Regions from separate parts of the Chryseobacterium sp. BGA-UO-ETr-SB22 genome, predicted to be linked through region 3. Evidence: riboswitches for the same ligand, from Rfam matches in the RefSeq annotation. Region 3 holds a riboswitch; each other region holds the start of a gene.
What was found. A riboswitch is a leader RNA that binds a small molecule or an ion and turns the genes downstream of it on or off. The one in region 3 is predicted to bind S-adenosylmethionine.
Positions count from the first base shown of each region.

Region 1: linked by a shared signal. The riboswitch ahead of AC57AW_RS00470 (TonB-dependent receptor plug domain-containing protein) and the one ahead of AC57AW_RS03775 (alpha/beta fold hydrolase) in region 3 are both predicted to bind S-adenosylmethionine.
Region 2: linked by a shared signal. The riboswitch ahead of AC57AW_RS00815 (TonB-dependent receptor plug domain-containing protein) and the one ahead of AC57AW_RS03775 (alpha/beta fold hydrolase) in region 3 are both predicted to bind S-adenosylmethionine.

Region 1 is NZ_JCAQOV010000001.1:106,351-109,638, reverse strand. Features, by position in the region: gene AC57AW_RS00475 (outer membrane beta-barrel protein) at 1-1,218, opposite strand, end outside; SAM-I-IV-variant riboswitch at 1,338-1,435, shown strand; gene AC57AW_RS00470 (TonB-dependent receptor plug domain-containing protein) at 1,734-3,288, shown strand, end outside.
Region 2 is NZ_JCAQOV010000001.1:181,968-185,255, reverse strand. Features, by position in the region: gene AC57AW_RS00820 (alpha-amylase family glycosyl hydrolase) at 1-1,142, shown strand, start outside; SAM riboswitch class I at 1,414-1,519, shown strand; gene AC57AW_RS00815 (TonB-dependent receptor plug domain-containing protein) at 1,614-3,288, shown strand, end outside.
Region 3 is NZ_JCAQOV010000004.1:13,564-16,851, reverse strand. Features, by position in the region: gene AC57AW_RS03780 (MGH1-like glycoside hydrolase domain-containing protein) at 1-1,394, opposite strand, end outside; SAM riboswitch class I at 1,583-1,689, shown strand; gene AC57AW_RS03775 (alpha/beta fold hydrolase) at 1,756-2,700, shown strand; gene AC57AW_RS03770 (ACT domain-containing protein) at 2,700-3,288, shown strand, end outside.

The DNA.
Region 1 (3,288 bases), on a different contig from region 3:
AGCCTGAAATTCTAAATAGGTAGAAGCGGTTTGTCTTTGATATTCAAGATTGGTTAATCCAAAGCTTTCCGTATCATAATCCTGTCTTTCATACAATCCTCCGAAGCTTACCTTTCCACCATCAAGAAGTTTGATAGGCTGGGCATAATCTACTTTGAAGTTAGCAATATTCATTACAGATTCGTTGTTCAGAATATCTTTTAAGCCACTCATTGCACTGTTAATTGGCGGATTGGGAGCCGCTGCAAATGTGCCATTTTGAAAGAAGTTGTCCTGAGAAAATTTACTATTCGATCTCGTGTAACCCAACTGGAAATCCAGCTTTTGAGATTTGTCAGCAAAACGTTTCTGATAGGTTACCACTGCTTCCTGTCTCAAACTATTGGTATGAGCTACATCCGAAGAAGTATAAAAAGCTTCTCTTAGATCCTTTGGATTATTCTGAAAAGGCAGATCCCCATGCCCGTCACTTAAAGTATAATTGTCGTTATTGTTGTGATAAATATCGTAGTTTAATAATAATCTGTCCTGCCCCAAATCAAACGTCAATCCTGATTTTGCAAAATATCCACGTCCATATCGGTCAGTATGACTTTTCAAAAGTTCATCCTGCTGGCCATTAAGCATACTTTCACGATAATTTTGACCTACATTCAACTGCCATCCAAAATATTTATTTCTTGCATTTAAATTAACAGAATTGGTCGTTCTGCTTCTGTATTTATCATAATTCGTGAAAGAGTAATTTCCTGAATAAGTAGCTGTTAAATATTTATTGGCGTTTTTGTTGGTGATAATATTCATGATCGCACCTCCGGAAGTGGCAGGAAATTCTGCACCAGGCTGCGTAATCACTTCAATTCTTTCTACAGAATTGGCTGGCATTCCTTCAAGGAAAGAATTCAATTCATTGGAAGTGATATTCAAAGGTCTTCCGTTAAGATATACTTCCAGCATTTTTCCCTGATACATCATCCCTGCGATGTCGGTAGATACAAGTCCCGGAAGTTTTTTAATCCCTTCCAGAACATTCCCGTTATTCAGCTGAGGCTGTTCAGAAAAGTCAAAAATAGTACGGTCTGCCTTTTGTTCAACGGCTTTTTTAGTTTTGGTGATAACTACCCCTTCAATTTGTTTCTCCTGAGGTTTATTACCTTTCTCCTGTGAGAAAACAAAAACAGAGCCTAGTAAGGATAAAGCGAAAATCGTTTTTTTCATAATGTTTTTACTGATATCCGGTTAGACGCTGAAAAAGATAATTTGTTACTCTAAAATTGTGAAAATCGAAAAATTAGGCTAAAATTTTTTTTATTTCCGAAATAATTATATCTTTGCCGGGTAATTATCAAGAATCTCTAGATGGGATAGCAACCTGCAAAAACAAGCAAGGTGCTGCAATCGATAAGCCGGATCTTCCGGAAAAAATGTTTATCATTTCTATCATTCTCCCATCTTGAATTTTTGTTTTAAAGTTAAAACCAAATGTTTAAAGACAAGGGAAATCACATTCCATCAGTAATTTTTTATTCTTCGGATCATGAAGTGAATCTTCATTATTCCAATATGTTTTCATGCCATTTCTATATGCGCATGTGTTGTTGCTGCTAGCACTTTCTATTTCTAAAAAATAATACAAACATTCCGATCATCAATGGTAACCTTAAAATGTAAGGCTACAGGATTTGTATTGCTCAAAAAACAATTTTTAACAACAAAAGTAAACAACCAACAACATGCATAATTTCAAAACAAAAATATTTATTCCTTCTTTTGCGCTTATTTCTACATTTTATTACGCACAGACGGATACTTTACAATCGAAAAAAATAGAAGATGTGGTGATCCTGGGGTCAAGGGGTTCCGGAAGATCACTTACAGATACACCTGTTCCTGTAGATATCATTAACATATCAAAAATTTTAAAACAAAGCCCGACTAACAATATCAGTCAGGCTTTAAATTATATTGTACCCTCATTTTCATCCACATCACATACCGTCAATGACGGAACTGATTTTGTAGATCCCGCTCTTTTAAGAGGATTGGGACCGGATCAGGTTTTGGTTTTGCTCAATGGGAAAAGAAGATATCAGTCTTCATTGATTAATGTTACCCTTACACCGGGAAGAGGATCTGTGGGAACTGACCTTAATGCTATTCCGGCCTTTGCTTTGGATAAAATAGAGGTTTTAAGAGACGGAGCTTCCGCCCAATATGGCTCGGATGCTATTGCAGGTGTCGTTAATCTGGGATTGAAAAAAAGATTAGGTCTTTCCGGACAGGTGTTTCTGGGAGGATATGCTTCTCCTGTTGCCAATAATTTCTCCGGAGGAGTGGACGGACAGACTATTTCTGTAGATCTTAATTATGGAGCGAAAATAGGAAAAACCGGATTTATTAACATTACGGGTTCTGCTCAATACCGCGATCCCTATTCCAGAGCCGGACTAAGGGAAGGAGATATTTACAATGCTTATAATGCTATTAATTACAGAGCATTACAGGATGGAGTGAATATTGACGGTTTATATAGAAATATTACCAACACTTCCAACACCCAGCAGATTATTAATACTGTTAAGCAATATGCAGCCAAGGTAAACTATTTTGCCCCTGATTTTCAAAATCAGATTTCGGGAGCCAGCAGTATTTCCGATCTTCAAAAAATATTGGGTAAAGATTTTACATCCCAGGAACTTAATTACAGAGGATTAGAGAGAAAAGACTTCAGCCTGAGAGCAGGACAGTCTAAACTACAGTCTGGACAGCTCTTTTTCAACTCTGAAATTCCTGTGAATGATGATTGGAAAGTATACTCTTTTGGTGGTTATAGTTATCGTCTTGGAAATGCCGGGGGATTTTACCGTCTTCCGAATACTGAGAGAAATATTAATGCAGTTACTCCCAACGGATACCTTCCTCAGATTGAAGCAGCCGTAAACGATTATTCTCTTGCTGCCGGAATTAAAGGAAAATGGGATGGCTGGAATGTGGATTTCAGTAATACATTCGGGAAAAATACCTTTGGTTTTGGGGTGGTAAATACTTTTAATGCATCGCTTACAGACAGTTCCCCAAGAACTTTTGATGCCGGAGGTTCTGAGTTCTCTCAAAATACTGTCAATCTGGATTTCTCTAAAAAGTATGATGTACTGAAAGGATTGAATATTGCATTCGGAGCTGAATACCGACATGAAAATTATAAAGTAAATGCAGGAAAAGAAAATTCTTATGCTTCTTACGACATTTATGGACGTATAGTAACAGCAAAAACTCCTGAAAATGAAA
Region 2 (3,288 bases), on a different contig from region 3:
TGAAGCATTATGCAGACAGACAATGGGCCATTGATCCGAATTCTTATATGATCTTTGAACATCTGGGAACGGATGCAGAAGAACAGCAATGGGCAAACTATAGAGTAGCAGAGGGAAAAGGAGTAATGCTTTGGAATAAACAAACAGATCCTTATAACCAGAATACCATGGGATATAAAGACAACAGCAACTATGACAGAATGAATCATAGTCTGCATGGTTTTACCAATATGCGTGCTGTAGGATATGGAGAAAGTCATGATGAAGAAAGACTGATGTTTAAAAACCTTACCTATGGAGCTGTCAACGGAAGTTATGATGTTAAAAACCTGAATACTGCTCTTGAAAGAATGAAAACCTTCGGAGCAACTTTCTTTACCATTCCAGGTCCGAAAATGATCTGGCAGTTTGGCGAATTAGGATATGAGTTCAGTATCAACAGATGTGCTGACGGTACCATTAATAACGGGTGCAGAACCGATGAAAAACCAGTTGCATTTACTTTAAACTACGATACCAACGTAAACAGAAAAGCCGTGTATGATACATGGGCGAAAATAATCACGATCAGAAATACCCATCAGATTTTTAAAACTAAAACATACAGTATAGAATCCAATAATCTGGCTAATGATCCTAATGGATTGATTACGAGAATTTATCTCTATGATCCGGCTATTACAACCGGGATAAAAAATGTGGTGGTATTGGCCAACTATGATACATCTGCAAAAAACGTTGTTCCTTACTTTCCTTACACTGGCCAATGGCAGAATCTGATGGATGACAGTATTTCGAGTGTAGCTTCTACCACGGCTCCGATAACTTTGCAACCGGGAGAATTCAGGATTTTCGGAAATTATGCAGGTGCATTATCAACAACAGATCCAAACGCTGTAAATAAATTATCGCTTCAGATTGCTGACAATCCGATACAAAACGGAACTGCAAAATTAATTTTTAACAAAGCGAAAAACGGAGAGATTTTGATTTTTGATATGACCGGTAAAAAACTGGATTCATTCAAACTGGATAAAGAAAGCGGAATCTATGAAGTGAAAATCAATTATCCGGCAGGAACCTACTTGGTTCAGCTGAAGTCGGAAACAGGAATTGCCATTCAAAAGATGATGATCAAATAAAAACAAATTATGAAGTTGTTTAGACTTATAAAAATGTTGAATATATTAAAACCATTAAGAAGGATTTAAGAAATAAAGTGTAGTTAAGATGAATCATTCTGATGTTTAAGCTTAAAGCGAAGCTTATCTTAATACTCTTATCGCCTTAATATACTCTTAATGTTTCGAAAATAAAAGTTTACACAAGTTCTATAAAATAATAAAAGGCAGATTTGCAGTACAGCAGATCTGCTTTTTTGTATATTTAAAAAATTAGTCTACTTTTGCAGTAGATTTATCAAGAAAGGTGGAGGGATTTGGCCCAAAGAAACCTTAGCAACCTGCACGATTCGAGAAGTGTAAAGGTGCTAATTCCAACCCTGCGGGGGAGATAAGTGAAGTCAATATTCTTATATGAATTCCATTTCTTGAAGTCTTGTTTATCTGCGGAAAGATCCGTCAGACTGTTATTATTAATTGGCAAGAAGAAAAATGAAAAAATTAAGTACAGCGGTATTATTGCTTGGGGTAATTTGGGTTGCTGCTCAGGAAAACGAGGAAAAAGGAAAACAAATCGAAGATATCATCATCGTTGGAAACCGTAATGTCAAAAGAACAAAACTGGAAACCCCCGTTCCTGTAGATGTTATCAATATTGACAAAATCCAGAGGAGTTCTCCGCAAATGACGGCTCAGGATCTTCTGAACTATGTGATCCCATCATTTAATGCAGTAAGGCAGTCTGCTTCTGATGGTACAGAACATATTGATCCTGTAACTCTAAGAGGAATGGGACCAGATCAGGTTTTGGTATTACTTAACGGAAAAAGAAGGCACACAACTTCTTTAGTCAACTATCAGAATACAGTAGGAAATGGCTCTGTGGGAACAGATCTGAGCACAATTCCTGTCATTGCAATTGATAGAATAGAAGTGTTAAGAGACGGTGCCGCAGCACAATACGGGTCTGATGCCATTGCAGGAGTAATCAATATTATTCTTAAAAAAAATGCAGGAGCCTCAGCAAGTCTTACTTACGGATTGACTGGGCGAAATGATGGTGAGACCTATCAGGCAGGAGCCAACTACGGAACATCATTAGGAAAGAAAGACGGGTATATCAACCTTTCCCTGCAATTAAGCCACAGAGGAAAAACTACAAGAACTCAAAATCATGATTTAGATATTTTTGGAGATAATTTCGCTTATGAATTTGCTGGTGACGCTGAAGCTGTGAAAGCTGCCAGAGCTGCGGATGATGCAGAAATTGAAAAAAGAGGATTAACCCGGGATGATTTCAATTTTCAGATCGGAGATGCCCAGATCAGACAAGGGCAGTTGTTTTTCAATTCAGAATACCCTTTTAACGATAACTTTAAAGTATATTCTTTTGGAGGTTTCAGCATCAAAGAAGGAAAAGGATTTGGTTTCAGAAGACTTCCGAGTGAAACATCCAATGTGGTTTCATCCATCTATCCGAACGGTTTTCAAGCAAGTTTAGGATCTCAGGTGTATGACGTTTCTTATGCTGTAGGCGCAAAATATAATGTCAACGATTGGTTATTCGATCTAAGCAATACATTTGGCAGCAATACCTTCAATTATAATGTAAGCAATACCAACAATGCATCTCTCGGGGTAAAATCACCAACCCGGTTTTACGCAGGAGCCCATAGTTTTCTTCAGAATACCGTGAATCTTGATGTTTCTAAAAATATAAACCGTTTCAATATCGCATTCGGAGGAGAGTTCAGATTTGAACAATACCAGATCAAAGCAGGTGATGAAGCTTCCTATACCCAATATGACATCAATGGAAACATTGCTACGGAAGGATCAACAGTACTTGGTGCAGGCGGTTCTCAATCCTTTATCGGTTTTTCTCCCAACAATGCCTTGAAAAAAGACAGGCATTCCACCGCTGTGTATGCGGATGTTTCGTATGATTTAGATAAAAAATTAAATATCGACGCCGCTGCCAGATTTGAAAATTATTCAGATTTCGGAAATACCTTGAATGGAAAGCTTGCTGTGCGATATGAGTTCGTAAAAAATTATGCAGTAAGAGCTGCGGTTGGGACAGGATTCAGAGCGCCTTCCCTTCAACAGCAGTATTTTAATAATTCCTATGCCGATATTTCTACTTCAGGCGAGAAGATAGTCACAA
Region 3 (3,288 bases):
ACATCACTCATATTCCACTCATAAGCAGGAAGCTGTCCGTTAGGATGCATATACCATTCTTTGGTAAGTAATAAAAGCTGTCCTTTGGCAAATTCTGCATCGATAATAGAAAAAGGAACACAGTGAAATGCCAGATCCCAGGTAGCATACCATGGATACTCCCATTTATCAGGCATAGAAATAATATCCTTATTGTGAAGATGATTCCATTCCGTATTTCTTACATACTCGTTGAAATTTCTTGGAGCTTCAAAATTGGGATCACCTTTCAGCCATTTTCCGATATTGTAATGATAGAACTGTTTATTCCAGAGAAGTCCCGCAAAAGCCTGTCGCTGAACATTTCTCTCATCTTCATTGACCGTATCATTCTGAATATCATTATAAAACTCTTCAGCTTCCGCTTGTCGTGTACTGAAAATAGTATCAAAATTTTCAAAAGGTTCATCCGTCTCATCAGGACACAATCTGAATTCGAAAATTTTACAGTCACCTGCACCTACAACTTCATCAATCAGAAAAGAAGCTTTTGTTCCTCTTTTTTCCGGGTTTACAGTATCTCCCTGATGAATAATAAAACTATTGATGCCATCTTTGAAATAGGTATTCTCCGTTTTAGGAGCCCCATAAAGTCTGGATGTATTGGTTTCATTATCACAAAATACACTTTGTGCATTTGAATTTCGGGAATAGAATTTTTTGATCGAAATGCTGTCATGCCCAATATTGATACTTCCGTCATGAGAAGCATTCATTTCTGCTTTATAGGTATTGTAACCCCATTTCCAGTTGTTTCTGAACCAGGCAGTAGGCGCCACTACAATGGGAGCATCATGCTGACTTCGGTTGCAGACCGTTACTCTGGCCAGAATATCGTTGTGATCAGCTTTACAGTATTCAATGAAAATATCAAAATACTCATCATTATCAAAAATTCCGGTATCGAAAATCTCATATTCCGGTTCCTTTTTACTGCGTCTTCCATTTTCAGCAAGAAGTTCATCATAAGGAAACTCGTTGATCGGATATTTATACACCATTTTCATATAGCTGTGAGTAGGTGTATTATCCAGATAATAAAAGATTTCTTTGATGTCTTCACCATGATTCCCCTGTGGGTTACTCAATCCGAAGAATCGTTCTTTTACCATTTTATCCTTCTTGTTCCAGAATGAAAAAGCAAAGCAGAACAACTGTTTTACATCAGAAATTCCGGCGATGCCTTCCTCGCCCCAACGGTAAGCATAGCTTTCGGCGTTATTATGATTGGTAAAATCCCAGGCATTCCCGTTTGAGCTGTAATCCTCACGTACATTTCCCCACTGCCGGTTGCTTACATATGGGCCCCAGTTTTTCCATTTGGTATCTTGTAATCTTTCTTTTTCGGCGGTCATATCTCATCATTTTTCCATACGAAGTTAGTTTTTTTGAAAAATAATTCCAATTTTTTTCATCTGAATAATTATTAATATGGCCTTGAAACACTTGTATTTAATGGCTTTTTTAAATATTAAAATAATTTTTTTTTGAAATTAAAAGAAAAGGACTACCTTTGCACCATTCGTTCATTTAAATATTGAAAATGTTATCAAGAAAGGTTGAGGGATTAGACCCTATGAAACCTTAGCAACCCTTTGCGCAAGCAAAGAAGGTGCTACGTTCTACCAAAGTATTTTGGACAGATAACTTACTGAAGTTCTTTTCAGCCATTTCCTGTGGCATTTTCAATTGTATTTGTATAAAAATATAATAGAATTGAAAACAGAACTAAACTATATTAATCTTTCGTATCAAACCAATTCCCACAAGGAATACAATATCCCGTTAAGCTATCAGCTTTTTGGGAAAGATCTGTTTACAGCACCCATCATTTTAATCAATCATGCACTTACCGGAAACTCAGAGGTATCCGGAGAAAAAGGCTGGTGGAAACAATTGGTGGGAGAAAATCAGATTGTTGATATCGATCAATACACAGTTCTGTGTTTTAATATACCCGGAAACGGTTATGACGATTTTTTAATTGAAGACTATGAAGACTTCACGCCTTCAGATATCGCAGCGATATTTCTGAAAGGACTTGAAGCTTTACATATCAAAAATATATATGCCATTATTGGAGGCTCTCTTGGAGGGGGAATTGCATGGGAAATGCTTGCCAAGCAGCCGGATCTTGCAGAAATATTTATCCCCATAGCCTGTGATTACAGAACACACGACTGGCTTCATGCTCAGTGTCTGGTTCAAAAATTTTTATTGAATGATAAAGATGAACCATTACAGAAAGCGAGAATTCATGCGATGCTGTGTTATAGAACTCCACAATCACTCAACGATAGATTTCAAAACCAATATAATCAGGAGAAACAACGCCTGGAATCAGAAGACTGGTTGGTTTATCATGGCAATGCTTTAAACGAAAGGTTTAGTTTAAAAGCATACAGACTGATGAATCATCTCCTGATGAATATTAATACTGATGAAACAGTATTGGAGAACATACAGGCACGAATGCACATGATCTCCGTAGATACAGACTTATTCTTTCCGGCTTCTGAAATCCGAATGTGTTTTGAAAACTTAAAAGAGAAAAATAAGAATGTTTCTTATCACGAGATCCAATCTATACACGGGCATGATGCCTTCCTAATGGAATATCAACAATTAAATAATATCATTAAAAACATTTTACAGAAGTAATGAAAAATGCTAACGAAATAAAATTTTTGAAGAACAGATCAATCGTCAAATTTGAAGGAGAAGATTTCCTGGGAGAAATTGGGATTGACGGACGAATTTTTAAAGCGCTTACTTTAGCGCGCATCAGTGTAGGGGTAATCTCTCAACAGGCAATAGAAAACGGAATTTCTATCCTGGTTCAGGAAAATGATGCTGAAAAAGCAGTCGCTTGTCTTATCGATGAGTTTGAAGAAGAAAGAAAGTCTGGAAAAGTATCCCAGATCTACAGTATCAATAATGTTTCTGTGATTGGTTTTGTAGCAGAAGATTTCAATAAAGTCTTTGCTGAACTGGCAAGAAACAATGTTTTCCCATTATTGCTGAATCAGGTTGCTGGAGAGAACAGAGTAAACATAGTAGTAACTTCTTCGCAGGATGAAAAGACAAAAAATATTATAGAATCTGAAATTTTCAAGAAGCCAAAGACCGTTCATCTGGCGATCATTGGACACGGAAATGTAGGAAAGACCTTGATACAACAGGTGCTGGAATCTTCTGAAGAGATTAAAAGACGTAAAAAAATAGATCTTAAAGTCGTAGCAGTAGCTA